DNA from 3 places in the Shewanella sp. Choline-02u-19 genome. Region 1 is predicted to be linked to each of the others. Evidence: predicted binding sites of a transcription regulator. Region 1 holds the regulator's gene; each other region holds the start of a gene.
The links. The regulator MetJ, encoded in region 1, represses methionine synthesis genes. The targets are predictions, from matches to a motif close to TAGACGTCTAGACGTCTA.

Region 1 (10,558 bases):
TATCGACTTTTAAAAGAAAAATGACTATGAGAAGTTAATTTTATACGCTAATGCTCGACACTCTAGAAAGTAGCTGCATTCCGCGAAAGGGTCTTGCTTAGTGCATTCCATTATGACTACTCCATTACCTCCCAATTGCTGCACTTTATACTTTAAGTCGCGCAACAACATGGAATAACCAGGTTTGGGGGAGTTCGGCGCTTTTTGACAATAAGATGAAGCCACATCTCCAATCATTTGTGAATCGAAACTGTAAATTTCTTCTACCGAGTACTCTATAACTTTTGTGGCTTTAAGCGTGCCTCCGACATATTCAGGCGTGACATTACTTTGAAACTGCACTCCCTGACAGCCCGCCAAATAGAATAGTGCGCAAAAAACGGCCAGAGCCTTCGCTTGATTATCCATAATCTACCTTTCCTTTGAAATAGATAATGCTAGCTTAAAATATCCTCTTATCTAAATAACCTTAATCTAAATAGGTTCAATAAACAAAAAAACCAACAACCTAACAAGTAGGCTATTGGTTTATTCTCGCTGACTAAAGAGGATTTGTTTATTTACCTGGGCGAACACCAAGAGTGTGGCATATCGCATAAGTCAGTTCTGCACGGTTCAGCGTATAGAAATGGAAATCTTTAACCCCTTCTCGAGATAAGACTTTAACCATGTCCAATATCAGAAACGTTGGTTCCTAAACTACAACGGGTTTGCTATTTACCTGGGCGAACACCAAGAGTGTGGCATATCGCATAAGTCAGTTCTGCACGGTTCAGCGTATAGAAATGGAAATCTTTAACCCCTTCTCGAGATAAGACTTTAACCATATCCAATATCAGAAACGTTGGATCCTAAACTACAACGGGTTTGCTATTTACCTGGGCGTACACCAAGAGTGTGGCATATCGCATAAGTCAGTTCTGCACGGTTCAGCGTATAGAAATGGAAATCTTTAACCCCTTCTCGAGATAAGACTTTAACCATATCAATCGCTACGTTGGCTCCGACCATCTGACGGGTTGTCGCATCATCTTCAAGGCCTTCAAATTGGCGGTGTAACCAGCTTGGAATGGATACATTAGTCATGGCCGCAAAGCGCTTAGTTTGGTTGAAGTTAGTCACTGGTAGGATACCTGGGACAATTTCAGCATCGATGCCTGCTGCAGCGCAGCGATCACGGAAACGTAAATAAGATTCAACATCAAAAAAGAACTGTGTAATCGCGCGGTTAGCACCTGCGTCGATCTTCTTCTTAAGGTGGATAAGATCTGCTTGAGCATTGCTTGCATCAGGATGCACTTCTGGGTAAGCCGCAACAGAAATATCAAAGTCTGCCACCGAGCGTAGCAGACGAACGAGATCATTAGCAAAACGTGTTGGTTTGGCACTGCCTTCAGGCAAATCGCCACGTAGAGCGACGATGTCACGAATACCGCTATTCCAATAATGCTTAGCCAGCTCTTTGAGTTCTTCATCACTCGCATCCACCAATGTTAGATGCGGAGCTGCAACTAAATCAGTCTCTTTTTGAATGCGTTCAATCACGCCATGAGTACGATCTCGAACCCCCGAGTTTGCACCGTAAGTAACAGACACAAATTTAGGATTAAGTGGCTCAAGACGACGAATAGAGTTCCACAATAGCTTTTCCATCTCTGGAGTCGAAGGCGGGAAGAATTCAAAAGAAACGTTTATATCATCTTTTAGCTCAGATAAGCTCTGGTTCAATGATGTCGCATGTTGTGCATGATGAAAGCCCATTTCTATTTCCTCTACTTCAACTCGTTAGTCTAGCCATTTTCAATATAGCCGTTTGGACGTCTATATGTCCATATACTAGAGAAACTGAGATTGAAGTCAAGTGTAAAAAGCAGGCAAGTGCGTTTTTTTCTTCGGACAATAAAATAGCCCGCTAATTCAGCAGCAGAATGTACCAATAGAAATCGAATACGCAGGCCTTAAAACCAAAAAATGCATGCCAGCGTAACTGACATGCATTGTTTAATTAATCGCTTAGCTGCTTCAATCAGCCTTACAATATTATTCCTGCAGTAAGTCTCGGCAAATATGCGCTAAGTCAGATTGCACCGCTGCTGCAGTCACCTGTCTTCCGGCTCCAGGCCCACGAATAATCAGTGGATTGTCTTGGTAGAACTGGCTGCGAATAACAAACACGTTATCGCCCGGCGTTAAGTTGGCATACGGATGACTATTATCAACCCATTGCAGACTCACTTCGGCCTTTAATTTACCATCAACTCTATCTAACGCGGCGACATACCTAAGCACTTTATCTTGCTCAACTGCAGCTAAATACTGCTGTAGCATATCGTCATCAAGCTCATCAATACGTGACAAAAATTGTGCTAACGGTAGCTCGGCAAGATGCTTAGGCACCAATGACTTAAGCTCAATATCTTCAAGCTCAATTTCTAAGCCAATTTCACGTGCCAAAATGAGCAACTTACGCTGCATATCACGACCCGATAAATCATCACGTGGATCGGGCTCTGTGATCCCCAATCCTCGTGCTTCAACCACCAGCTCAGAGAAGGGTTTAACTGCATCATAGTTTTCAAATAACCAACATAAGGTACCTGAAAATATGCCACCGACCGCTTCTATACTGTCACCGCTGTTATGCAGATCATTAATGGCATGTTGTATCGGAAGTCCGGCACCACAGCTGGCGTTATAACGCCAAAACAAGCGGCGATTACCCAGTTGTAGTTTTAGCTCGCGATAAAAAGGCAGTGGTCCAGATCCTGCAAGTTTGTTGGCACTGACAACATGAATACCGCGGGCAAAAAACTCCGGGTATTGCAGCGTTAGATCGGCGCTGGCACTGATATCAAGCGCGATAACTTCATCACACTCAAGTGCTTGTAACTCATCAAACAAGTGACTGTACTGCCAAGGTGTTGCATCTTGCTCAAATACTGTTTTCCAAGAATCCAGTGCTATTCCCGTATCGCTAATCAAGGCTTTTCGGGAGCTAACCAGCCCGACAAGCTCAACACTGGCCTCAATCTCTTTATTTAAGGCCGCTCGTGCGCCGTTAAATAGCTCTATCCAAGCTTCACCAATATTGCCGACACCCAAGAGCAATACGCCAATACGTTTACGCGGGCCAGCACATCGACGATGCACTTTTTGAGTCAATAAGTTCACCTGCGATTGCGGCACTAATGTCACCAAGCTCATGCCGTCATTAAACAGCGGGCGAGCATTACGGCTGAGTAATCGAGCAAAGCCACGACGATAAAGATCCGCATCGGCACTCACTAACGCAACCAGACCAAAATCATCTCTAATTTGAACATCAGTAATACCGAGCGCTTCGCGATTAGCATCGAGCAACGCTTGAACTTGCTTCTGATTCTCAAGGGTAACGGTTAATTCAACCCGCTTTTTCGCAAGCGACCAATGCGCTAGCGGATAAAGCCCTGAATCAGTTAGCAAACTTAACAATGCAGATAAAGCCCCATTCAACTGAATGTTAAACAGTGACACCCGGTTTAGATTAGTCACCACTGGCGCACTGGCTGACGAGCTTTTAGGCGCTATCAGCGTAAAGTCGGTATGTGATGCATAACTTGAGCGAACAGCAAGACTCACTTCAGTATCAAACAAGGGTTGCAAGGTACGATTGTGCAATACTGGCGAACCTAAATGCGCCAGACGATTGGCCTCGTCTAACGAAAGGCTGCTCAATAGCTTGGCATCATTAATCTTATTCGGATCGGCGTTAAATACACCCTCAACATCGGTCCAAATCGTCACCCGTTCAATATCCGCCAAACTGGCAATTAGCGTGGCACTAAAGTCAGAGCCATTACGGCCTAATAACAAGGTATCGCCCTTGTCATTGGCACAAATAAAGCCAGTGATAATGAGTCGTTCATTTGGATGAGCTGCAATGAGTGTTTGCACTCTTTGACGCGAGTCTTGCAAGCGGATCTGCGGCACTGCGCCTTCATCAGCAATCAGTAAGGTACGCGCATCAACATCAGATGCAGCCACACCAGACTCTCGTAATAACGCCGCCAGTAAACGGGACGACCAGCGCTCACCAAAACTCACCACTTGGCTACTTTGGTAATCGTTGATAGATTCTATAGACAACAAGCTGATCAGTTGCGCTTTATCGTTTGATAGTCGCTCTCTAAGCGAGCGAGCTTGCTCATTCGACAATAACTGTTCGATCAGCTTTTGTTGAAAACTAATGAGTATTTGTAGCTCTTCCTGCCATAACTGCTGAGTCGTGCTCAACTCAAGTAATCGATACAGAAAGTTAGTGCTTTTTCCTGCCGCAGAAACCACGACAAGATCGTCACTGTTACCATGAGTCAGGAGAATATGTGCAACGCGACGATAGCAGTCTGCGTCAGCTAAACTGGAGCCACCAAATTTATGTAAGTGACAGCGTGCCATCTTAAACCCCTTTAATTAACAAACGACAGCTGCATTGAGTGCAGCTTCAATATCGGCAACAAGATCGTCAGCATCTTCAATACCAACTGAAAGACGAATAAGGGTGTCTTTAACCCCTGCTTGTGCGCGTGCCTCAGGATCCATCGCTCGATGCGTCATGGTTGCAGGCACAGCCACTAGACTTTCTACTCCTCCGAGGCTTTCTGCAACAGAGAAATAATTAAGATTTTTTAAGAAAGCGACTAACTGTTCCTCCCCGCCTTTTAGCTCAAAGCTGAGCATGGCACCAAAGCCTTTTTGCTGCTTGGCAGCAATTTCATGACCAGGGTGATCTTTAAGGCCGGGGTAATACACTTTCTCTACCGCGCGATGACGGGTAAGAGTAGCAAGGATCCGCTGCGCATTCGCCTGATGTTCACGAATTCTCACTGCAAGTGTTCGAATTCCGCGCAATGTTAGATAACTATCAAATGCACCGCCGGTAAGCCCCAAGGTATTTGACCACCAATGCAATAATTCGCCCAGTTCAGCATCTTTCGCCACCACGGCACCGCCGACAACATCACTGTGGCCATTGATATATTTTGTGGTCGAGTGAATAACAATATCAGCACCCAACAGCAGAGGCTGTTGCAAGATGGGCGATAGAAAGGTGTTATCAACCACAACAAGCGCGCCAACTTCATGGCTGGCAGCACTGATCGCCGTGATATCAACAACCCGTAACAATGGATTTGACGGTGTTTCTAGCCACACCATCTTAGGTTTGTTAGCAATGGCTGTTGCCAATGCCGCTGCATCGGTTTGATCAACCACTTCAAGTTTAAACTGGCCTTTCTTAGCAAGATTGGTAAATAGACGATAACTACCGCCATAACAATCATGAGGTACCACCAACAAATCATCTGGCCCAAGTAAACTGGTGGCTAAGGTGATTGCAGCCATCCCAGTGCAAGTCACAACGCCAGTACAGCCTTTTTCGAGCTCAGCAATAGCGTCACCCAAGATTGACCGAGTGGGATTGCCTGAGCGGCTATAATCGAAATCTCTTGGATTTTTGTGGCCATCAAAAGAATAATTGGTAGAAAGATAGATCGGGGGTACAACCGCACCGTGTTGGGTATCGGACTCAATGCCTTGGCGTACAGCTACAGTGGCTAGTTTACGCTCGGTCATGTACTACTCCTCTTGCTATATTTTCTTACTAGGGATGTCTGGACGTCTAAATGTACCTAAGCAATTCACCCTAGTCAACCAGTTTAGCCGTTTAGACGTCTAAGCATTTAGAAATCTATTTGCATTTGTCATAAAATAGAGGCAATAATTTGACTGTGCTGCATAAGAGGTTAAAATCTGCCCCGCATTTAAAAATTACAGGTGAGTCAATGACTGAGTGGAACGGCGATTATATCAGCCCATATGCTGAACACGGAAAAAAGAATGAGCAAGTTAAAAAAATTACTGTCTCTATTCCTTTAAAAGTACTCAAGGTGCTTACCGATGAGCGTACACGCCGCCAAGTGAATAACTTACGTCATGCCACCAATAGCGAATTGCTCTGTGAAGCGTTTCTACACGCCTACACAGGACAACCGTTGCCAAATGATGGTGATCTATCAAAAGATAGGCCGGATAGCATGCCTGCGGAAGTTAAACGCTTGATGGATGAGATGGGCATTGAGTGGGAAGAGCTAGAGTAAACCAGCTCAGTATTTGCAAACAAGGATCACAAAGCGGTCCTTGTTTGCATTCGCTCGAGTAAAAAACCAGAAGCCGCGCCCTTCGGGTTCGTTTCTGTGCTGCTATTTTTTTATGACAAAAATGCGTTATGAGCTTTCGCTCAAACCTTGTCATAAAATCATTATTCTTTATTACAAAGACTCGAACAAAAAATAAGCTCGAAAATTTAACAACCTCTAGGTAGCCAAATGTTAGAGCCAAGCACGCTCATTCTCGCCTCAATCATTATATTTTGTGGTGCATTAACACAGAGTTTAATTGGCTTTGGTTTAGCTGTCATCGCAAGTCCGCTGTTATATATTATCGAACCCTCCCTAGTGCCAGCATCAGTCATTATGATGGGATTCTCTACCGCTGTATTGACGCTTTTTAGAGAGCGTGGTCAGCTTGAGTTCAACGGACTGCAGTATGCGCTACTGGGACGTATTCCTGGCGGTATCTTAGGCGCTACGCTTATCGTAATAGCCCCTCAACCTATTTTAGGGCTGGCAATTGCTCTTATCGTTGCGCTCGCCGTTGGCTTTAGTTTGATGAAGTTTAGTATCCCGGTGAACCGTGTAAGTCTGTTTATTGCTGGGATCCTCTCAGGCGTCTTTGGCAACATTGCCGCCATTGGTGGTCCGCCGTTGGCAATATTACTCGCAGGTAAAGATGCCGGCCAGTTTAGAGCAGCCCTTTCAGCTTTCTTTATTTTCAGCTCAATGATTGCTTTGACCATTTTGGGGTTTGCAGGGCTGCTAAAGCTTGAGCATTTGTGGGCATCGTTAATGCTATTGCCCTCAGTCATATTGGGCTATGCCGTTGCAGGCAGATTGGTAGGCAGAGTCGATAAACAAAAAACCAGAGCTTTCACTCTGGTTTTATGTAGTTTCAGTGCACTTATCTTAACGATTAAATCGGTTATCGAACTCAGTTAACTCAGCTATAAATCGATAAATCATGGCGTGTTAGAAGTGATATGAGGTTTGCAATACGCCACCGATGGCTTCATCGCTGCCAAACATCCCAGTAAAGTCTAGGAAAAATGATTCTCCAAAAGCAAAGCCAGAACCAATAGAATAAATGTTAGCCGTTGAATCTTTCATGTCGTGACGATAGCCCACTCGCAATGACATCCAGTCAAATGCACGTACTTCGCCTCCTACGCGCCAATATTGGGTGCCATCAAGTTCTTTAAACTTCTTATTCTCAATTAAATCAACATCGGTAGTGACCGTTAATCGCCTCCAGTCATAAGCAACACCCGCGGTAACTAAAGGCTCAACACTGTAGGTAAACTTTTGCCCTTCAACTTCAATGGTATCGACATCTTGGCTAATCAAATTTCGACCTGATAAACCAAAGACTAAGCCGTTGATAGGTTCAATAGCCACACCGACATCGACATTGAAACTGGTTTCATCGTTACGATATTCAACATCATCAAAGTCGCTGGCAGAGAAGTTGTTCGCGCTAGCGCGATAGTTATAAGTGTCAATGCGTTGGAACTTAGGTGATATACCGACAGAGATCGGCATATTAACGATAGAAAGCGGGAAACTTAACGCAATACCTAAATCAGAAACAGCGCCTCCAATAACTTGACCACTTGACGCTAAGTCTGTCACTGCAGGCGGATTATTGGCATCTAAATTCGCCAGCGCATCAATATCAGATTGAGCAATGTCGGCAACACCAACGGCGCTAACATAACTTTTATAGAAAATGGCCATTGGCATTCTTTGATGCGGAATGGCCACGCTAAAGCCAAGACCAGCACTGGCATAAGCTGATGTGCCTTTTAGTGATTCTAAATCGAGGATCAAATCATCTCTGTAAACATCAATATTGGCACTATTACCTGCATCTATGGCTGCGGCTAAACCATCATAGGAGCTAATAAGAGAGTCGAATTTATCAATCATGTTGTCGCTGTCGGCCATATCAACACCCAATACCGGCATCAGTAATACAGCTGAGTTATCTTTGTGCGCATTTAAACCGAGAAGAGCAGGATTGACGAATGCAGCCCCCTCATTATTAGATGATGCAACACCTGCGCCGCCCATCGCATCGCTACGGGCCTCATAATACTCTTGCCCTGAATAGGCAAAAAAGCTGGGGATTAATGCACACAATAGCGCTAATTTACGTAGTTTCATCCATTCCGCCCTTTTTATGTCCTTAACGCTTTAACACCAATACGGCCCAAATCGAAAAAAGGTCTTAAATTGTTTTTTCTTATTAGAGTTATTCTAAGCCAAAAAAAACAACTATGGGATAAAAAGTTAACCTTAAAACAACATTTTTATTACCAAAGTTTCATCCAAGTATTCAAATATCTTCAATCACTTGCAGTAAAGAGCGATTTTTACTGACTTATCTCCTCATTAAGCAAACGATTCCAGTGATTTATTTAATTAGCGCAGTGCCCTCACCTAAATGTCGAAGGACTCGACCAAATAGGCACTGAAACTGATGACTGTGATCATTAAATCTAGTCCCTAAAATAATGTTAACAATGCCATCTTTAGTCTCAATAAGTAGCCTACAGACATTTTCTAAGCTCACTTCGTTGATAAACGGTTGCCACAGTGGTCATCAATATTAGTTAAAGCAAAGCCTTAACTAATTCTATCAACTAATGGGCTTAATATAATAAACACAGCAATTGAACAAAAATCATCTATATTGAACAATAGGGGAAACTTTTGAGCACCGCTGTGAGTCTACATAAATAGGTTAATGTGGCACTTAACCTAGCCAACACGCTGTTAAAAACAGGAGTGACTATGCATCTAATCATGAAATCTCAGTTCGACGAACTTCGCCTTAATGATGAGTATGAATACAGCACCAATGATAGAGGCGGGAAGAAGGTTGTTAAGATCTATAAAGACGGTGAGCTCATAGCAAAAAAAATTGCTATCAAACATTCAGTGCAATACTTTGGCGTTACTGGCGTTGAAGCATTATTACAATCAGAACCAGAACACTGACCGATATAAAGCTTAAACATAATCATTGAAGTGAGCAGTGGTAAAACTAATGAACTCGCGCAATCGGGCAGGCTGGAATTTGTCTTTATTGTAAAGTAGGTATAGAGGCGTTGCGGGAATCATCCAATCGTCAAAAACGTGTACCAATTCACCTTTGCTCAACTCATCAATACAATAAATCTCAGGCAATCGCACTATACCTTGCCCCGCTAATGCACTGCTTTTCATTACCCTGCCATTTTTACAACGAAACTTACCCGTAATTGCCACGTCGGTTTTTTGCTTAACATCCTCTTTTTGCAGAAAGCTCCAGTGATTAACCGTGCCGATAATGCAGCTATGCTCGTTCAGTGCCTTAGGGTGTAAAGGCTTACCTTTTTGCTCAAGATAACCAGGTGCAGCCAGTGTGCAGTTATTAATATCCATCAACTTACGCGCGACTAAACCTGAGTCCTCTAACTCGCCCATACGAAAGACCAAGTCAAAATGATCTAACACCAGATCAACTCGCTGACTGCTAAAGTCCAAATTAATGCTGATATTAGGTTGCGCACTCATAAAGTCATTAACCAAGCGGGTAACAACCTCCTCACCGATATAACCGCCAACGCAGTTAATGTTGATGTTGCCCTGTAAGTTCTGCGCATTATCAACAGTTTGAGCCACCGCTTGCTCCACCACATCCAACGCATGCTGACAGCGCTCGTAAAAGAACTCACCTTGATCGGTTAGCCTTTGCGCCCGAGTAGTACGCGTTATCAAGGTCACTCCAAGATAACTTTCTAGTTGGGTCAGTTGCTTGGATAGGTGCGAGCGAGAGCATGCCAACTGCTCTGCAGCCAAGGTAAAGCTTCCCTGCTCGGCAATCACGGTAAATGCTCTCACATCTGCTAAATTTAAGTCTTTGTACATTTGATAGCTTCTACCCTAAAACGGAATAACCAGCTTACATTACACTCATTCAATTAGGAGTTATATGTAAACAATGATGTTCGCTATGCATTATATATCAACAATCGACATATCGTTAAAATACTCCCAATTCGACATGATTAACGTAGAAACTGCCTACTCAATTGCATGACTGGCGTAATACATCTTACTGAGGTTTATATGAAACAACTTATCGTAATTACTGGTGCATCTTCAGGTATCGGCGCAGCAATGGCACAAGCATTTAGCGCTAAAGGTCATCCACTACTGTTACTTGCTCGTCGCGTTGAGCCTATGGAAGCACTAAAGCTTGAAAATGCTTTGTGCATAAGCGTTGATGTTACTGACGCTGCAGCAATGAAAAGTGCGATAGCAGCAGCTGAAGCTAAATTTGGCCCCGTTGGCGGCTTAATCAATAACGCCGGTGTTATGTTACTCGGTGCTGCTGATGTACAAGATCCTGCAGAGTGGAG
Region 2 (10,558 bases), on a different contig from region 1:
CAGTTGGCGCACCAAATGATAAGCCGTTTTCAACCGCAGCAAGTACTGCTTGACGAATTTTTGGGTGGTTATGTCCCAAGATCATTGGGCCCCAAGAGCCAACATAATCGATGTATTTTTTACCGTCGGCATCAAAGATATATGCGCCATCGGCTTTTTCAATAAAACGTGGAGCACCACCAACACTACTAAATGCGCGGACTGGAGAGTTAACGCCGCCTGGAATGGTTTTTTTAGCCTGTTCAAAGAGTTCGTCGGAACGGGTCATTTTAGATCCTTAAAAGTCAGTAGCTTGATTAAAATTCAGCTTTTCGTGAATACCAATTAACTGGGCGCTCATATTGCTCTAATTGAGAGTCAACACCAAGCGTCAGTGCAAACAGTGCCATACGAATTAATAAACCGTTATCAGCCTGCCTAAAGATGGCGAGGTTAGGGTGGTTATTAAGATCGTTATCCAGTTCATTTGCTTGCTTACGAGAATCTCGTGGCAGCGGATGCATGATCACTGTGTTCGATTTACAATGTTTTGTATAAATACTTTGGTTTAATCTAAATTTTCCACGGTATTTATTTGCTTCATCTTGCGAAGGGAAGCGCTCTTCTTGAATACGCGTTAGATAGAGTATATCAGCGCGGTCTAAATTGCCTTCAAGTTGATCTGTTATTGTGATCGTATGCCCAGCATTTTCAATGTCATTGATCACATAGTCAGGCATTGCTAACTCTTTCGGTGACACTAACGTGAAGCTGACATCCTTATACATACACAAGAGTCGAGAAAGTGAATGCACTGTGCGGCCAAATTTCAGGTCGCCTACCATAGCGATATGCATGCCGCTAATATCACGCCCACCTGCAGCGAGCTCTTTTTGAATGGTAAACAGGTCTAGTAATGCTTGAGTTGGATGCTCGTTTGAGCCATCACCACCATTGATGACTGGAACACGACTGCCCTCGGAAAATTCTTTAACTGAAAATGCTTCAGGGTGACGCATCGCAATCACATCTGAGTAGCTCGATAGCACTCTGGCGGTATCATATAAGGATTCGCCTTTTGACAAAGAGGATGACGCCATACCCACGGTTTCATTCACTTTGCCACCGAGCAAGCTAAACGCGCAGCCAAAGCTGATGCGAGTACGCGTACTTGGTTCAAAGAAAAGATTGCCCAATACAGCTCCATCTAAGACGGTGGTGCGTTTTTGTCTTAAAGCATAAGGGGTCATTCGGGTGGCAACGTTGAATATGTTCTGTACGGAATCCAAACTAAGTTGGTTTACCGAGAGGATATGTGAACCTTGAAACTGAGTCATCAGCCTATATTTCCAATTTCTGGGGGGCTTTATAGCAGGCGATAAATCGCGGCTAGTGAGCCCTAAATTTATGTAGGGTGGCTGAGGCGGCACTATAGCAAAAATTCTGTTGCAGTGGAATATGCGCGCAATTGAATATGCTCACCTAAATGTTTACAGTTGGATGGGTTTTCGACCCAAAATGACCGTTAATATCGTCGCAATTTGAAGATGTCGGCCGTGCTGATGATCAGATTGAAATAATGAGGTCACATTTTAGAGAACTAATTAAGTTCCCATGAGTTTAGGGGCTGCTGATCTTTCGAGCTTGGTTTTTGTTCGATTCTTTACCGTAAGGAATAATTATTTTAGTACAAGGCTTGAGCGATGATTTAGCAACCTAAGCGAAAAGCGCGTAACGCACTCTAGTTGTAAAAGACTAAAAGTATTGAAACGAACCCTAAGGGCCGCGCTTCTTGGCTATTTTTACGGTGTTGTAGGCTATTTGTGGAGAATGACTAAACGACATAGCCTACGCCTTGTTAAAATAGCCAATAAACTGCGGCAAAAACAACCGTGAAAGATCTACAGCCACTATGTATATGGTTGTTAGCACTTGCTAAATCGTTTGTTGCAGGGTAAAACTGCGCAATAGTTTTAGGCGTTTTGATTTAAAGACATAGATCTGGAAGGTTAAATTTGGACCATATAATTTGGAATGTAGACCCTGTAGCGATTAGCTTTATGGGGCTTAAAGTACATTGGTACGGCATTATGTTTGCGCTAGCGATAGCCTCGGGCTTTCAGGTAATGAAGCGTATATATATAAAGGAAAAACTGCCGGTAGAGTCGCTGGATAACCTACTGATGTATTGCGTTGTCGGCATTATTGTTGGTGCGCGTTTAGCGCATTGTCTATTTTATGACCCTGCTTATTACTTCAGTCATCCAATGAAAATTTTCGCGATATGGGAAGGTGGGTTAGCCAGCCATGGTGGGGGTGTTGGGGCTATTTTGGCACTCTACTATTACCAGCGTCAGGTTAAGCTACCCTTCTTGTTTTTACTCGATCGCTTGGCAATAGCGACCGCTATCTTTGGCTTCTTCGTGCGGATGGCCAACTTTGTTAATTCAGAGATCTTGGGCTTGCCGACAGATGCACCGTGGGGAATTATTTTTGAGCGAGTTGATATGCTACCTCGCCACCCAGCGCAGCTGTACGAAGGGATAGCCTACTTATTAATATTTGTGTTGTTATGGGCGGTTTATAAGCTGACTGAGATGAAGCAGAAGCACGGCGCTATCTTTGGTTTGTTCTTGGTATTAGTCTTTAGTGCGCGATTCGCTATCGAGATGGTCAAGGTTAAACAAGCCGTTTATGCTGATGCATGGACATTTAGCGCGGGGCAACTGTTGAGTATTCCATTCTTGCTCGTTGGTGTTGCACTGTTAGTACTGCCTTATGTGCGTAAGCGTAAGGGATGATGAACGGCTAAACTTAAGTCTTGATTAGAGATAAAAGAAAGCCATTAGCGTTAAACGCTAGTGGCTTTTTTAATGTCTATTGATTTCGTTATTAAAACGGTAGTGTAAAGCCGATAGTGGCGGTGCGCCCCATGCCTTTGAAGTAACGTGTGTCTGTACCGACAGTCTGTGAGTAGTAAGTGTAATAGTCTTCGTTGAGCAAGTTCTGGATCCCGATGCTTAGGGTGCCGTCGTAGACTGGAATAGCGATAGATGCATCAACCGTGGTGTAACCATCAAAGTTGGCGTACACATCGTTATCCGCGTTTTTAAAGTCTTTATCCATATAGTAATTTGCTTGTACTCGGGTAGAGATATCGTTGTCGTAGTTATGGGTCCAAAATAGGTTAATACGATTGGGTGACATGTTGGCACCATCTAGATCAGTATCTACGCTTTGATCATTATTAGAATCGTACTCGCCATTTTGGATTGCGATATTAACGCCCACATCATCATGATCGCCTAGGTAAGCGGTGATGTTCGACTCGATGCCTTCAATAACACTCTTTTCGCGTTTAATCACGAACGAGCCGCTGCCATCGCCTTTTTCGACCATGCGTGAGCCGTAATCACTCGATGAGCGGTAATAAGCGATTTTGGCTGAGAAGTTGTCACCTTGGTAATCGGCACCAAACTCAATATTGTCAGTCACAATAGGCTCTAGCGCTAAGCTATCTTCAATACTTGGGTTCACGCCTTGAAAGTTATCGCCGTCTCTGAGTACGCGTCCAACGTCTGGCATACCAAAGCCTTGGTTGTAGCTGGTGTAGATCCGTAGCGCGGAGTTCAGTTTATAAGAAACGCCGATATTAAATAGCGTTTCGGTAAAATCGGGTGAGCCACCCTCGATGTGTTTGTCACCGTAACCGTATAACGTTTTGTAATCATCGACATTGAGCTTAGCGTATTCATAACGCACGCCACCCGATAGGGTTAGATTGTCGATGATGTCGTAATCTATTTGCGCGAAAGGCGCAATGTTATCGTAGGTGCTTTCAGGTACCCAAGAGGCGCCACTGACCACCATATCTTGCTCAGTTGTGTCGCGGAAGACATCCAAGCCGTACGCAATACTGACACCAGAATCGGCGATGTTTTTGGCCAGCATTGATGCTTTCATGCCCCATTTAACTGACTTATTACGCGATTGCTCATAGTAGAGAGACTCGCCGTTGGTGCCAGTGCCACAGACTGTGACCTGATCGCTGCCTTCCATGCTTGGGTCGTAAAAGCTCGCCCAACAACCACCACCGTAAACCGCTTCAAAATTTTGATTGAAAAACTGTAGGTTTAGCTGCTGACCGCCAATGTTTTCATGGATATAGGTCAAGCTAGTGGTGGTGACTTGATTGTTGGCTGCTTCCCAAGGCTGGTCTTGTTCGATTGCGCCAGTAGGCACGTCGTTTTCTTTATCGCCTTTAACGGCCATATAGTTGCCGTTGTTTTCCATATTGTAATGGTTAACCATTAGCTCCAATCGAGACTCATCGAAATCGTGGCCAAGTTTGATAAAGAAATCGGCACTTTGGCTGTCCATCGACTCGCCTTGAGTGGTATCAACCCCAATCATGTCGTCGTTAGCATCGTAATAAACACCGTTATTGCGGTAACTGACAGAACCAATCATGTCTAAGTTTTCTGATTCACCAGAAAAGGCATAGCTGGTACCAAAGCTAATGCCATCAACGTCTAGGCTGTTAGGCACACTGACATCAAAACTTACTTGGTGCTCATTGTCGCCGGTGGGTTTTTTAGTGATGTAGTTGATGATGCCGCCTTGGGCACCTAAACCATGCATGGCGTTGGCACCATGAATAATCTCAATGCGCGCGATCATTGCGGGATCAATCGTCTGCCCTGAACGACCGCCGCTGCGCAGTGGATTCGATTGCGGTACACCATCTATCATGATTAACGGGGCTCTGCCACGCAGTGTCTCACCAGTATTGCTCATTTTTTGGCGGCTTGGAGAGAAGCTCGGCGCTAAATTGCCAATGATGGTTGAGAGGTCTTTAGTGGTACGAAACTGCTCTTCTAATTGCTCTTGGTCGATGATGGTAACAGTATTAGGAATTGAGCTGACAGGCTTATCCATTCGACTAGCGGTGACGGTGATGATTTCTATATCTTCATCTTGAGCCTGAGCAATATGTGGCAGTAGTGTAGCTGAAATCGACAGTGCGACTAAAGAGGTCTTAAACTTCATGATAGATCCCGTAAAGCGGAGACACCGTAATAAATCAATCCCTTCCCTTGGTGTAGCAATCCTTTAAGGTGTGTTAACCGCGCATTGTAAATGATAATGATTATTGTTGATGGCGATTATGTCGAAGCCCATTTCTGCTGTCTATGTAAAGTTCAATTAGTTTAATGCAAATGATAAGGATTGTGATTTAGATCTAAGTTATGACTTTCTTTGAATGGTTTTATAACGTTAGTGGATGAATTTTAGGCGTTTAAACCCGAGGGCTGGGCGAAATTATATGTGAAATTAAACACAAATTTACAAAGGCTCTGTCGTTAAAGCGAGTGCTAAGTTGAGCTTTCAAATTGAAGCCAATAACTTGTATGCTAACTGGCATCTTTCCTTGCAACTGAAATAACAGGCCTCTAATGAGAAATAGCCTAATTTTTATTATATTGTCGCTCGCACTGCTGCTACAAGCTTGCCAAGAACCCAAAGTGACAGCATTGTCGAATAACGCTACCGTTATCGCATTCGGTGATAGCCTAACAGCAGGTGTAGGGGCGACAAAAGGGATGGATTATCCTAGTCAACTGGCAAATATGAGTGGTCTAAATGTGATTAATGCAGGGGTGTCGGGAGAAACAACTCGTCAAGGTGCTAAGAGGTTGCCTAGCGTATTAGCAAAACACTTGCCTGAACTACTCATTTTGCTTGAAGGTGGTAATGACTTTCTCAGAAATCAGTCTAAAGCGAGCACTAAAGCTAATTTGGCAACCATGATTGAACAAGCTCAATCACAAGGGGTGACAGTATTGTTGGTAGCGGTGCCTCAAAAAAGTCTGTTTCTATCACCATCGCCTATTTATGCTGAATTGGCAGACGAGTATCGATTAGTGCTCATTGAGGACGTACTCAGCGACTTACTGAGTCGTTCGAGTCAGAAGTCAGATGCCATCCATCTTAATGATAGTGGCTACTTAGCACTCGCCAAGTCCATACTTGAAAAGATAAACCAGTGATAAATCATGGTAAATGATGCCGTAGGCAGTATTATCAGTAAAAATTAGCTGAGGAATACTCAACGTACATTGGACTCCTGACTGAGTCGCTGAGGACTTTAGCAACAGCCAGCGAATAAAACAGACTAATTACTTGGATTTGTCGCACTAGTGCAGTCTTTATTTGGACTGTTAATCGAATCACAGATTTATTCACTGAACGAAATTAAATGCGCATTAGATGGCTGAAACTTGGTAAGCTAGGGAATGAGGGCTTGGCCCCAAATACCAATGGCTAAGAGCTTTAAGCTGATTGCGTATATCAATAAATATAATAAAAGGTTTAACGCTTGAAATGACAGATCTTGAGCAGCAGGTATTTACTCAAGTACGCGCTATTATCAGCAATGAAGAGCAGGTAATTGGCCGTAGAGGGATACTTATCCCGTTAAAAAAAGCCATCATTGCTGATGGTGATATTCGAAATGTGATTGATATTGTCTCGTCAGATCCGGCGTTATCGGCGCACTTACTGTGGCGCAGCAGTACGGCGAATCAAATCTCGGCCTCATCCATAAAGAATCGTTCATTGAAAGATGCTTTAGTGAGACTAGGGCAGGTGAACATCTATCGTTATGCGTTTACCTTTTATTTGAAAGAAAGGTTAGATGAGCTAAAAGAGCCATATAAAAAACTAGTTCATGGTTACTGGGCACTGACTGAAGCCGTTGCAACAGAGGCTGTTGATAGCCTACATCAAATGAATAGCTTTGATATCAGCCCAGATGAAGTGCAAACATTAGCATTATTTAGCGTATTTGGTGACATCATCGCGTTGACTGCGTTTGCTTATTTAAACCATGATAACGATAAGCCCTACTCGCTTAGTGTGCTTAAAGCCGTTATTGAAAATCAGCAACAAACGTTGACGATGGAAGCTTTCGAATCATTGGGGCTCGATGAAGAGTTACGTGATGAGTTTTTGATCGCACATAATTTACGCCAAACACATAATGCTGCTTCACCAGGATTGGTGCTTCGGCGCACGCTCGCTAAAAGAAAGCTATTATTGCGACCGTTATAGAACATAAAAAAGCCTGCTGTTAGCAGGTTTTTTTTATGAGTAACAGTATTAAATCGTTAGTCGAGTTTCTGTTGATAAATCCCTTCCTTTGCCACCATCTCTAGCCAATGCTGCGCTAAACGTGCACTAGCCCCATTTCTGCGATAAGCACCAAACAAGGGTCTTTTTAACCCTTCGCTACCCAATTTAATGCTAACGAGGTTTAAGCCGTGGCTTTCGCTAATAGACCAGTTTGGTAACGCAGCAATACCATCTTTACACGCGATGCGTTGTAGTAACATCATGGTGAGATCACACTTAATCACCGGCCCTGCTTGAATGCCCGCAGGTTCCATGAAATGGCGATAAATATCCAAACGTTCTAGCGATACTGGGTAACTTAAAATAGGTAAGTTTTCGAGTTGTTTCGGGGTGACATATTGCTCTTTTGCAAGCGGGTGATCGCTGGACACAACAAGTCGCACTTCAAAGTCAAAAAGATGTTGGTAAGCAATTGCTTGTCCTGGTACCGGATCTGACGTTAACACCACATCCAGTTCCCCTAATTCAAGCGCGTTGAGAGAGTCGAAAAGATGGCGACTCGAAAGATCGAGATCGGCCTGTGGATACTCCTGTCTGAATTGCTCCATAACGGGCATTAGCCAGCGAAAACAGCTATGGCATTCAATACCGACACCAAGTTTGTTATCGCCCTCTTCAAGTCCCTTTTTGAGGTCAAACTCAGTTTCAATGACTTTAGGTAAAATATCTTCTGCCAGATTTAACAATCTGGCACCTTCTTGGGTGAAAGAGAGAGGCTTGCTTTTTCGCACAAAAATGGACGAATTAATCCTGGTTTCAAGTTCTTTGATCTGATGAGACAGTGCCGACTGTGTGACAAAGCGTTTCTTGGCAGCTCCAGCGAGGCTGCCGCTTTCCTTAAGGGCTACTAATGTACGTAAATGTCTAAGCTCTATCATTTTATCCTCAGATGAAATTTTCTCATGTTGCTCTTGAATTCATTTCGATTGCGATGAAAGAGACTATCACAATAAACTTCTAGACGTCCAGACATCCTGATGGATATTGGAATAATGCTATTCAGATGAGCGTATGCCTGAATTTTGCTCATCTTAACACTAGAAGGTATACAGTATGCAATTAAATAGTTTGGGTTTCCCTAGAATAGGTCGGTTACGTGAATTGAAGTTCGCTGTCGAGAAGTATTGGAGAGGAGAGAGCAGTCAAGATGATCTACTTGATATTGCTAAAGAATTACGTGCAACACACTGGCGCTGGCAGGCTGATGCTGGAGTCTCATTAATCCCGGTTGGGGATTTTGCATATTATGATCAGATCCTTAATTTGAGTGCCACTTTAGATGTGATCCCCGTTCGTCACCGCGGTGAAAATGGGATAGACCTAGACACTTTGTTTCGCGTCGGTCGTGGCCGAGCGCCAACAGGAAAAGACGCTCCCGCTGCAGAAATGACCAAGTATTTCAATACTAACTATCACTACATCGTGCCGGAGCTCACCGAAAATCAACAATTCGGTATTGGCTATGAACAAATATTTGAAGAGGTCTCAGAAGCACAGGCGTTAGGCTATCAAGCCAAACCGGTACTGCTTGGGCCTGTGTCATTTCTTTACTTGGCAAAAACGGTCGATAGTGAGTTTGATAAACTGTCATTGTTGCCAGCGCTATTAATCGCCTACGGTAAAATATTGGCTCGATTTACGGCGCAAGGCGTTGAATGGGTGCAGTTAGACGAACCTATTTTAGCGCTCGAGTTAGATAGTCAGTGGACCGAGGCGATTACTCAAGCTTATCAAGCGCTAGCAAGCAGTGAAGTGAGTATTCTACTGGCAAGTTATTACGGTAGCATCGCCCATCATCATACATTGGTGGCTAAGTTACCCGTAGCAGGGTTACATCTTGATCTTGTTAGTGGACCCGAGCAGCTCGCGCCATTTGTTGACACGTTAAGAGCAACACAGGTGCTATCCGTTGGTGTCATCAATGGCCGCAATGTATGGGCGGCAGAACTGGACCATATTGCAGAATCTATCTCAAATGTGGCCAATGATCTTAAGCAGCGACTCTGGTTAGCACCTTCATGTTCATTGCTGCATAGCCCTGTCGATTTGGAAGTAGAAACCCAATTAGCGCCAGAATTGAAACAGCAACTTTCTTTCGCAAAACAGAAACTCTCTGAACTGAGCAAACTTAAGCAGTTGTTAATAGATCCTAATTCAACACAAAGCCTTGAGATTGTTAAGCAGTGTGTAGCGCGACGAACCGTTAGAGCAAAAGCGGCTAATCAAGATGTCATTGCCAGAGTTGCAGGGTTAAGCGCGGCTGATTACGAGCGTGATGATGTATTTACAATACGTCAAGCAGTGCAAAGGCAGAAATATAAACTGCCGTTATTACCCACGACGACGATTGGAAGCTTTCCTCAAACCCCTGCTATTCGTGGTTTACGAGGTCGCTGGCGTAAAGGAGAGATCACACTAGAAATCTACAATGAGCAATTACGCCAAGTCACCAAAGATACGGTTGAACGTCAGCTAAAGCTTGGTCTTGATGTATTAGTGCATGGTGAGGCTGAACGTAATGATATGGTGGAATACTTTGGTGAGCAGCTTGATGGTGTCGGCTTTACGCAATTTGGTTGGGTACAAAGCTATGGCTCTCGCTGTGTTAAGCCGCCGCTTATTTATGGTGATGTATCGCGCCGCAGTGCTATGACGGTTGAGTGGGCTGAATTTGCTCAAAGTCTGACTGAAAAACCGGTGAAAGGCATGCTAACAGGTCCGGTAACCATCCTGCATTGGTCATTTGCCCGAGAAGATATCAGCCGTGAACAGATAGCGACTCAGATTGGTTTGGCGATTCGTGATGAAGTGGTCGAGTTGCAAAATTCGGGGATTGGTATTATTCAAATCGATGAACCTGCGTTTCGTGAAGGCTTACCGCTTAAAAAGAGTGATTGGCAGCACTATCTTAACTGGGCGGTTAATGCCTTTAAATTAAGCGCAGCAGGTGTGGTCAATGACACCCAGATCCACACGCACATGTGTTACAGCGAATTCAATGAAACCATCGCCGCAATAGCTGCAATGGATGCGGATGTTATCACCATTGAAACCTCACGTTCACGGATGGAGTTGCTGAACGCATTTGAAGATTTCAATTATCCGAACGAAATTGGTCCAGGCGTTTACGATATTCATAGCCCGAACACTCCGTCGGTTGATGACATTGTGGCATTAATGGAAAAAGCAGTGCAAAAAATCGATGTGCAGCAACTGTGGATTAACCCTGATTGTGGTCTTAAAACGCGTACTTGGGATGAAGTTGAGCCAGCGTTAATCAATCTTGTTGAAGCCACCAAGATCCTCCGTAGAAAATTAAACTAAGAGGGCTATATTTATCCTCAATAATAGCTCCAATGACACTCAACTTCAGTGAGTGTCATTG
Region 3 (10,558 bases), 120 kb from region 1:
GCGCCAATATTCGGGTAACCGGCTAATATTTCTAGCTCTTGCCATGCCGTCGCATCAAAAGTCACTGCTTCAGTCAGTGTATTGAAACGCTCTACACTCGATTGCTCGATTGCAATAATAAAACGGCCAGCATCTTGGATGATCATGCCATTGTCGATAAGCGTCAGCTCGTCGTTTAATGCCCCAAATTGCTCGGTTAACCAAGTTGATGCTTGCTCACCAGCAACGCCTAAAAGTAGCCAGTCATCGCTCACATCAGTGAGGTCAGCCTTGCTAAATACGGCATACTTTTGCAATTGAGATAGATCTAATGCCAAAGTCTGTTTTGGCATCATCATAAATAGGGTACCGTCTTTCGCAAAGGTTCTAAAGGTGGCAAGCATTTTCCCTTTAGGATCGCAATGTGCGCCCCAGCGCCATTGATTGTCTTCAAGTGAGCTGATGTCGGCAGTGACTTGACCATGTATAAAGCTGCGGCCTTGTTCTCCCGTTACCGACATTAAACCTAAATGAGATAACTGGGACACAATAAGGGAAGGCTGTTGTCCGTTTAAAGGCCAGTTAGGCTGAGAAGTTGACAGGGTCATGAGCAAGTCCAAGAGTTAAACGAGAAGAGTGATGATTGTAACGCTAATCATAGGCTGCGAAAAGTTGCATACCGCAAGTTTATTAAAACTATAAGGCCGTACAATATCGAATTGTACGGCCTTAGAAGATCCGCTGAAACTGATTTCAGCTAAATAGGACTGACTTAGTGAAGTAGTCGAGTTCTAATTGTGCCTTCAATCGCTTGCATTTCGGTGAGTGCCTCATCAGCTTTATCTGAATCAACCTCCATCACCACGTATCCTATTTCAGCTGTTGTTTGTAGATACTGAGCGGCAATGTTGATGCCTTTCTCTGCAAATGCCAAGTTAATCTGGATAAGGATCCCGGGTCTGTTACGGTGAATATGTAGCAATCTCGAGGTACCTGAGTGTGGCGCTAATGAAACTTCAGGGAAGTTAACTGCGGTCATGGTCGAGCCATTATCAGAGTATTTAACCAGTTTCCCAGCCACTTCTATACCGATGTTTTCTTGTGCTTCAGCCGTGCTACCACCCACATGAGGAGTCAATATCACGTTATCAAGCCCACGTAATGGGCTGACAAACTCATCGTTATTCGATTTTGGCTCGACAGGGAATACATCAATTGCTGCACCTGACAGGTGTTCTTCTTTGAGCGCGGCGGCTAACGCATCAATATCGACAACGGTGCCGCGTGAAGCGTTAATTAAGATACTGCCTTTGCGCATACAAGCCAGTTCAGCGTGAGCAATCATCTCTTTGGTATGCGGTGTTTCTGGTACATGTAAACTGACTACATCGGCAAGCGACAGTAGCTGTTCCATTGAATGTACCTGTTGCGCGTTGCCTAAAGGTAGCTTGTCTTCAATGTCATAAAAGATAACCCGCATGCCCAAGGTTTCAGCAAGAATACCTAGCTGGGTACCGATATGGCCATAACCAATAACACCGAGTGTTTTTCCGCGTGCTTCAAAACTGCCTGCTGCACTTTTTAGCCAGCCGCCTCGATGAGCCATAGCGTTGCGCTGAGGAATTCCACGCAGCAACATGATGATCTCGCCCAGCACCAACTCAGCTACACTTCGAGTATTAGAGAAGGGTGCATTGAAGACGGGGACCCCCAGTTTTTCAGCAGCAGCTAAGCTCACTTGGTTGGTACCGATACAGAAACAACCAATACCGACCAGTTTATCAGCGTGACTTAATACCGCTTCAGTCAGTTGGGTACGGGAACGAAGACCCACAAAATGCGCATCTTGAATCGAAGAGAGTAGATCCTCTTCGCTTAGTGCTGCTTTGTGGTATTCAACATTGGTGTAACCCGCTCGTTCGAATACATCTACCGCAGATTGGTGGACGCCTTCCAACAGCAGGATTTTTATCTTATCCTTGTCCAGCGAGTGTTTCGCCATGATTTATGTACCCTTTTGGTTTATTTGTATTATGTATATCTAAGCTCATCGCAGAGACGACTAAATTCAACCGCTAGCGTGGTTTAGGTATAAACTGTCAAGCTATAAACAAAGTAGCACTTTTTTAACTCGGTGTAGAGGGCTGGATGGCTAAAGTGTTTATTCTAAATTAAGAACAATATCGTATATGGGAGAGATATTTTGAATAAAAGCATTGCATGGCTAGTTATCTTTTTTTTGGTTCTGCTGTGGTCTGCAATTGAGCCGAAAGATCAGTTCACTTGGTTGTTAGAAGTTTTACCGGCATTACTTGCACTGCCAATCCTTGCTTTTACTCGTAATAGCTTTCCCCTAACGAGCTTGGCTTATGTTTTGATCCTTATTCACTGTGTGATTTTAATGGTCGGTGGCCACTACACCTATGCCGAAGTTCCTTTGTTTGACTGGATTGCACAATGGACGGGGACGACCCGTAATAACTACGATAAAGTCGGTCATCTTGCGCAAGGATTTATTCCCGTTATTTTAGCTAGAGAAGTGTTTATCCGCTTAGGTGTCGTTAAGCTTGGCGCTTGGTGTAACTTTTTGGCTATTTGTTTTACGTTGGCATTCTCAGCACTTTACGAGCTTATTGAATGGTGGGTCGCTGCGCTTACCGGCGAAGATGCTGAAGCATTTCTCGGTACACAAGGCTATGTTTGGGATACGCAATCTGACATGGCAATGGCATTAGTAGGGGCGATTGCTGCGATAATATTGTTGAGTCAGTACCATAACAAATTGATCGCGATTAAGATGAAACCACAGGTTTAAGGATCCGTTAATTTCCCTGAATTATATGTCCACTTTAGTCTTTACACTGTTTCTGTTAAATGATTTTCATCCGGCATACTTTATTACTAGGTCAACTCTATGTAGACTGACTTAGTCTGCTTTGTATTAGTTCTTTTGGTTAAAGGTAATTATTACAAAGCATTAAATGGACTAAGTGAAATATCTCAGGGAGAGAAGTGATGAATAATATTGATGAAGTGGTGTTTCTTCATCAGGTGGCTGCACCTTGCCACCTGGCTATGCTTGCAGAATCAATTGGATTGAAGACGCGAGTGGTTTCAGATATTGAGCAACTTGAACCTAGCGCTGATAGCAGTAGTTTCTACCTTATCTCTCAACAAGGTGCTGCGATTGACTGTAATGGCATCCCTTTGGTTGCTTCATTGCTGGTTAAGCATGTGCCTGTGGCACTTTATAATGTGAGCAAGGATTCTTTAGATGAAGAGTCTGCGCTGTTATTGGGCATTAGAGGTTTACTGTTTGCAGATCAACGAATGGATTTACAGCTCACGGGCTTACGAAAAGTCCTAGCAGATGAACTATGGTATGACAGAATTTTGATCAGCCGTGTGTTCCGTCAATTAGTGAGTCAAATCGATACCCCACGAGCATTATCAACCGAAGGTTCTGAATCATTCCAACAATTAACCCGCCGAGAAAAAACCATTATTCAACAGGTTTCCAGCGGAGCTCGCAATAAAGAAATTGCTACAGGATTGTGTATCAGTGAGCACACTGTTAAGGCACATATTTCATCCATTTTTAGAAAAACCCATGCACGTAACCGTGTTGAGTTATTACGTTGGGCTGAGCCTTATCAGAATCAATTAAAGTTACATGCAGTAGGCTAATACCAATTCAGTAAAAATTAACGACCTACGGGTCGTTTTTTTGTGACTGTGGCTGGCTAAACTCAGGCAGATTAGTGTTTTTATATGAAATTTACTGACTAAGTGGAGTTTATGACTAAAATATTAAAATTATTTAGTGAAAATTTTAATATTTTTAAACCTACGTTTTACTTCCTACTGTTTCTTGTTAAGCCACTGATTTAAGTAGGTCTTTTGTTACTTATGTTAGTGCTGTTCGTTTAAGTGTCTATTTTTTCCTTTTATTACAGTCAGTTAACGGCATTAATGTGACGTAGGCGTCTTCTTTTTGTCACTTTTCTCTGTAAGAATCCCCGTGCACGTTAATAAAAATTAGCGGCAATATTATAAAAATGGGGTTGAATAAATGGATAATGTTAAAAAATTGTCAGTATTAGCACTGTCAATAGCTGCTGCTCTGCCTATGATGGCGAGCGCAGATGTAATTATTAGTGAATATGTAGAAGGCAGTGGTGGTAACAAGAAAGCGATTGAGCTTTATAACGCTGGAGATACGGCGGTAGATTTATCTGGCTACACTTTGATTAGACATGGTAATGGTGCCGCCGCAGCTTCGTTAATGGCTACCTTAAGTGGTACATTAGCTGCTAATGGAACCAAAGTAGTGGTTCATAACCTTACAGACATTCCTTTAGATGCGGGCATTGATCAGCTTACCAGTACCAAGATGACCTTTAATGGGAATGACGCTGTTGATTTAATGAATGGCACGACTGTAATCGATAGGGTCGGCATTCTTTCTTCTGATAATTTCGCTAAAGATGTCACCCTTCAACGTAGTGATGCTGTTACAGCACCTCAAGCCGTCTGGGTTGAAAGTGAGTGGATTGATAAAGGAACAAACTATTTAGCTGGACTCGGAGCTCGCAGCGGCGACTTCGTTGGTGGAGCGGGTCCTGGTCCTGAACCTGAAGTGCCAGCATTCAGCTGTACAGGTGCTACATTCACGCCAATCTATGATGTTCAAGGTACCGGCTTCAAGAGTCCATTAATTGCAGATGGTAAGTACAAGACTGATGCCGATTACACCGTTATCGGTGTTGTGACCGCTCGAGCAGATAGCCAAAAAGGTTTCTATCTGCAGGAAATAGATGGCGATGGGTCTCTATTCACTTCTGACGGCATATTTGTGAACACCAATGGATCTGCAGATGAAGCGATTCAACCGGGTGTTAAAGTTTGTGTTCAGGGTAAGATTGAAGAAAGTTATGGTCTGACACGTATCACCGATGTCGGAGATAATTTTGCTACTGATGGAAATGCCGAAGTTCCTGCGGCTGAGCCGCTTTATATTGTAGAAGGCGAAAGACTTTCTAATACCCTTGAGCGTTTAGAGGGAATGAAAGTTAAGCTCGATCTGGCTACAGATATGAAGGTCACCAGTATGTATGGTCGCAGTGGCGATCCTCTGGGTCTTGTCTTGTCGCATAAAGCGCCATTGATGAAGGCGACTCAAGTTGAAGCGCCGGGTTCAGATGCTGCAGCCGCTATTCAATCGAAAAATAAAGCCAACCAACTGCAAATTATTCCTAGCATCAAAGCACCAAATGGTACCGTTCCCTATCTTGCCGATTTCAACGCAGAGACTGGATATATCCGTATTGGAGATACCATCACAAACCTAGAAGGCATGATCGGTTATGGCTATGGGAAGTATCATCTTGTAGCAACCAACCAGATTGCTACAAGTGACATTTTACGCAGCGATAACGACAGATCGTCAACACCTGATATTGCTACTATGGGCGATATCCGCGTTGCCAGCTTCAACGTTCTGAATCTGTTCACCAGTGACAGTGATGTTGGTGGTACATTGAATGCCACTTGTAAAGATCAAGCCGATGCCGATAAAGCTAAAAAGAGTTGTGGTCGTGGTGCACATACATTAGAAGATTATCTAAAGCAGCGCACAAAGATTGTTAGTGCGCTAAAAGAGATGAACGCTGATGTAGTTGGTTTGATGGAAATTGAGAATAATGGTTTCGGTGAAACTAGCTCGATTCAGTATCTGGTCAATGCCTTGAACGCTGAGTTACCTGCTATCGATGCTTATAAGTTTATCGAAGCAAACGAAGCTGATAAGTACAAAGGTAAGTTCATTGGTAGCGACGCAATTACTGTCGGACTGCTGTATCGCCCAAGTAAGGTTAAGCCTGCCGGTGATGCGTTTGTTATCGAGACTCCAGAGCAACATGCTCCTGCTGGAGTGATGAGCCGCGGTGAAGGTAATGATGCTGAAACTAGCCCTAGTTATAACAAGTATCAACGTCACAGCTTAGCTCAGACTTTCCAGATCAATGATGAGAAGTTAACAGTTTTAGTTAACCACTTGAAATCTAAAGGCTCAAGCTGCTTAGAAGATTGGGCTGAATTTGCAGAGAAGAATGATCCAGCAGATCTACAGGGACACTGTAACGAGTTCCGTGTTTCTGCAGCCAAGGTTATCGGTGAATCACTCAAAGATATTGAGGGTGATATCTTGGTTCTCGGTGATATGAATGCTTATGGCATGGAAGATCCTATCGCTGTCTTGACAGATTATGATGCTGCAACTGCCGAACGTGAGATAGTTTCTGCTTCATGGACGACGCTTGAAGGTAAAGTTTATGAGCAAACGGGTAGTAAGATTGACAAAGGTTACGGCTTAATTAACCTTAATACTCAGGCTCATGGTGCTAGTACCTACTCATACAGCTACAGTGGCGAATTGGGTAACTTAGATCATGCATTAGCTAATGCAAGTGCTGCGGCGAGACTGGTAGACATTCAAGATTGGCATATCAACTCGGTTGAATCTATCTTGTTCCAGTATTCTGCGTATAACCAAGGCGATATCGAAATTTCTGATAATGCCTTCCGCTCTTCAGACCATGATCCTGTGATTATTGCCCTGAGCTATCCAGCGCCAGTAGAGCCTGTTGTACCTGTTGTCCCACCAAAGAAAGACGATGGTGGTTCATTGGGTTATCTAAGCCTATTAATGCTATCGCTATTTGGCTTACGTCGCCGTAAGCACTAATGGCAAACTAACCACGGGTTAGCCTGCTGGTATTAGAGCAACTGATAAGCCACCTTTAATTGAAAAGGTGGCTTTTTTATTGCTTAATTAGGCTACCGATAGCAATGATATCACTCGTCTTTAACTATAAATCGATACAAATGGCAGCTTAATGCACTAACGGCTCATTAACGTGTAAAAAAAGTAGTTTAAAACTTTCTTTTTAGTAGTGCTTTGATCACAACTAGGTCATAGAAAGGATTGCTCACCTCTTATGAATCACTATTGTAGTATATCGCTATTGTTAATATATCTATGTAAATAAGTGGTTTACGTATCTATTTTGTACGTATTCAGTTCGTGCGCGAGTACCTTTGTTAGCTTTATTGTTGTAATCAATGTTTCTATGCCTTAGCAGGGTAAAAATATAACTTTTATGTGCTAAATCGACGTAATTTGCTTGCAGCAAAAATGTTGCTGTATACACTGCATCCATAGCAAGGTTTTGTGAGTTGAAAATGTATGGAAGTTTTCATCATTTTTGGCTATGTAGCTATTTAAAATTAGAGTTAGTATTCTCGAAACAGCCAAGCAGCTAACTTAATGACTGTACAGAGGGGTCGGTATTGCAGTTAACCAATGCTGCTAATGCACAGCCAATCATATTGATGACAAATATTTACAGCGCGCTAAAGCGAACACAGTCATTCAATGAAAATATTTAGCTGACACTGGGTGTCAGATTGACAATCGACTTTAACACTTAGTTAAGCTAGTGCTGATAAAGTTAGATTTCAATAATTGTAATTCTCAACCATTTCAGTTCAGACGACCAGTTACCCTATGGCGCGTGGTTAGGCACATAAGTTGGACGTGAAAACGTATCGACACCTAAATAATAAGCTCAATCACGCGCCTATTCTATACACCGATAACCTTCCACTTTGCCAAAAATCAATAAAGCGTTACCGTTATGGTCAACGCGATGAACTGCCGCATAATGATCAAAGACTTATACTCATCTTACCTATTTAAACTTTTTTACTTAGGCAGTAAACTGTTAACAATAACTACAAAAAATGGATGTAACAGATGTCGATTTGGTTTAGACCCGTAAGCTTAGAAACATGTGCCAAAATGGATTCAGGGATGCATGGTAAAGGCACACTGATGCAAACGATGGGGATCACGATCTCTGAAGTTGGTGATGATTATATGAAGGCGACAATGCTTGCATCACCTGCTGTACATAATCCTTTAGGTATCGTTCATGGCGGCGCTAATGTTGCTTTGGCCGAAACCGTCGCCAGCTATGCGGCAAATTTCGCGGTCGATTTTGAGCAGTATTACTGCGTTGGCCAAGAGATTAATGCTAACCATTTAAAGGCATCACGCAATGGCATGTTAACGGCAACGGCCAAACCTGTGCATCTTGGCAAGCGCAGCTCAGTATGGGAAGTGTTGATCCACAATAGTGCAGGCGAACTGTGTTGCATATCTCGAATGACTGCGGCGGTGGTAAAACGTTAATCTGTTTAACGCGCAGTAAAGTACAAATAATTGAGCGGTAAGCTGTTGCATTAGTAAACTATTGCCCATACTCAATGTATTGTTTTTTTGTAAGCCTTGGAGCTAAAATGGATAGCGCAACAATATGGGAATGGGTAGGGTATTTAGCATCGGTGGTGGTTGCCATATCGCTGATGATGTCGAATATCAAAAAGTTACGTTGGTGGAACTTGGTGGGTGCGGCTTTATTCGTCGCTTATGGCTTAGCGATTGATGCATTGCCAGTGGCTCTAGTTAACTTTTTTATCGTGCTCATCGATATTTATTATATCGTTAGGCTCTATAAAGCGGACAAAGCTACCCCAGAATAAAAAGCATGACAGTGGCTCTATAGTGGCTTGATAGTATCAGGCCACGCTGCAAACATTATTAACTTAAAGCGCTTGTTTAGTGTCATGGATTACCTGGCCCCTGATTAAACCTATTACCTATAAGGCATAGCCTCGCCACTGAGTTAATCTTTTATCTGGTGTTAAAGGTAAAACCCCATCCACATTCTCTCTACCAAACTCCAGCTTAAAATTGGTCGAACAAGTGCAGCCCTTAGCTGCATAAATCACCGGCCTAATCATACTATTACAGTCGTAATCGTCAAAACAGTTTGAGCTCATCTAATCTAATCGTTTTAATGTTTCCCTATGAGCGACTACTATTACTCCATCGACATAGTTACTCGTTATGCAGATTTTAGGAGTTGTACCATGGCAACTATTTATGACCTGATCGAAACTTGGGTTAATGCTAAGCGTGATAATTCGCTTTGTTTACATGCCCTCTAGCCCGTTTGTTTTCATACTAATATATTAAATATTTAAATCTGAAAACCGACTTTATTATAATGATTGATGTGAGTTCTAGGAGTTTATTATGGATAAGAAGAAATTGACCACAGCGTTTGGCGCCCCAGTATCTGACAACCAAAATGTTAAAACAGCAGGTAAGCGCGGTCCTATGTTGCTTGAAAATGCTTGGTTTCTTGAGAAGCTAGCTCACTTCGACCGTGAAGTAATCCCTGAGCGTCGTATGCACGCTAAAGGTTCTGGCGCTTTTGGTCGTTTCACCGTGACCCATGATATCAGCGAGTTTACTAAGGCTAAGATGTTTGAGTCTGTTGGTAAAGAGTCTGAAGTGTTTGTTCGTTTCTCGACTGTAGCTGGTGAGCGAGGTGCTGCAGATGCTGAGCGTGACATTCGCGGTTTTGCGATTAAGTTTTACACCGAACAAGGAAACTGGGATCTAGTGGGTAACAACACGCCGGTCTTCTTCCTTAAAGATCCACTTAAATTCCCAGATCTTAACCATGCAGTAAAGCGTGATCCTCACACTAACATGCGTAGTGCTAACAATAACTGGGATTTCTGGACGTTATCGCCAGAGGCTCTGCATCAGATCACTATGACCATGGGTGATCGTGGTATCCCTAAGTCTTATCGTCATATGGACGGTTTTGGTTCTCACACTTACAGCTTCATCAGCACAGATGATAAGCGCTACTGGGTGAAGTTCCACTTTAAGACTCAGCAGGGGATCCAAAACTTATCAGATAAAGAAGCCGCTGAAATCATTGCTAACGATCGTGAAAGTCATCAGGCGGATCTACTGCACTCAATTGAGCAAGGTGATTTCCCTAAGTGGACCTTATATGTTCAGTTAATGGAAGAGACTGCGGCAGGTGACTGTCCGTTTAATCCTTTCGATTTAACCAAAATTTGGCCGCACAAGGATTACCCTTTGATCCAAGTGGGTGAACTAGAGCTTAACCGTAATCCGGATAACTATTTTGCGGACGTAGAGCAGGTTGCATTTGCACCGACAACTATCGTACCTGGTATTGGCTTCTCACCGGATAAGATGTTGCAGGGACGTTTGTTCTCCTACGGTGATGCCCAGAGATATCGCCTGGGTGTAAACCATAGCCATATTCCAGTTAACGCACCTAAATGTCCGTTCCACTCTTATCACAGAGATGGGCTTATGCGCACCGATGGTAATGCGGGCCGCACAATAGGTTATGAGCCAAACTCTCAAGGTGAATGGCAGGAACAACCTGACTTTAGTGAGCCACCAATGCAGATAGATGGTGATGCCGATGCTTATAGCCATAAGGATGATGATCACTACAGTCAAGCAGGAGACCTGTTTAGATTGATGGGAAGTGATGAGCAGCAAAGATTGTTTGCCAATACGGCAGCTCAAGTTGGCGGCGCTGATCGACACATTCAGATCCGACACATCCAGAACTGTATGAAGGCTGATGTCGCTTACGGCGAAGGTCTTGCTAAGGTG

Region 2: a site for MetJ is predicted at 8,124-8,141, ahead of metE (5-methyltetrahydropteroyltriglutamate--homocysteine S-methyltransferase). Genes of this name have one in related genera too.
Region 3: a site for MetJ is predicted at 2,117-2,134, ahead of serA (phosphoglycerate dehydrogenase). Genes of this name have one in related genera too.

Annotation. Positions count from the first base shown of each region.
Region 1 is NZ_PJBE01000012.1:474,597-485,154, reverse strand. Features, by position in the region: gene CXF83_RS04195 (hypothetical protein) at 25-408, opposite strand; gene CXF83_RS04190 (methylenetetrahydrofolate reductase) at 557-670, opposite strand; partial or broken gene CXF83_RS04185 (methylenetetrahydrofolate reductase) at 714-833, opposite strand; gene metF (methylenetetrahydrofolate reductase) at 871-1,761, opposite strand; gene CXF83_RS04175 (bifunctional aspartate kinase/homoserine dehydrogenase II) at 2,041-4,434, opposite strand; gene metB (cystathionine gamma-synthase) at 4,450-5,610, opposite strand; gene metJ (met regulon transcriptional regulator MetJ) at 5,820-6,134, shown strand; gene CXF83_RS04160 (sulfite exporter TauE/SafE family protein) at 6,363-7,091, shown strand; gene CXF83_RS04155 (conjugal transfer protein TraF) at 7,122-8,315, opposite strand; gene CXF83_RS04150 (hypothetical protein) at 8,946-9,152, shown strand; gene CXF83_RS04145 (LysR family transcriptional regulator) at 9,165-10,064, opposite strand; gene CXF83_RS04140 (SDR family oxidoreductase) at 10,266-10,558, shown strand, end outside.
Region 2 is NZ_PJBE01000013.1:2,691,596-2,702,153, reverse strand. Features, by position in the region: gene hemL (glutamate-1-semialdehyde 2,1-aminomutase) at 1-268, opposite strand, end outside; gene CXF83_RS18420 (aspartate carbamoyltransferase) at 297-1,316, opposite strand; gene lgt (prolipoprotein diacylglyceryl transferase) at 1,995-2,780, shown strand; gene CXF83_RS18410 (TonB-dependent receptor) at 2,872-5,028, opposite strand; gene CXF83_RS18405 (GDSL-type esterase/lipase family protein) at 5,436-6,029, shown strand; gene CXF83_RS18400 (HDOD domain-containing protein) at 6,364-7,092, shown strand; gene CXF83_RS18395 (LysR substrate-binding domain-containing protein) at 7,149-8,051, opposite strand; gene metE (5-methyltetrahydropteroyltriglutamate--homocysteine S-methyltransferase) at 8,227-10,497, shown strand.
Region 3 is NZ_PJBE01000012.1:597,563-608,120, forward strand. Features, by position in the region: gene ygfZ (tRNA-modifying protein YgfZ) at 1-587, opposite strand, end outside; gene serA (phosphoglycerate dehydrogenase) at 752-1,981, opposite strand; gene CXF83_RS04655 (DUF2238 domain-containing protein) at 2,183-2,794, shown strand; gene CXF83_RS04660 (helix-turn-helix transcriptional regulator) at 2,995-3,666, shown strand; gene exeM (extracellular exonuclease ExeM) at 4,052-6,724, shown strand; gene CXF83_RS04670 (PaaI family thioesterase) at 7,796-8,233, shown strand; gene CXF83_RS04675 (YgjV family protein) at 8,341-8,583, shown strand; gene CXF83_RS04680 (catalase) at 9,140-10,558, shown strand, end outside.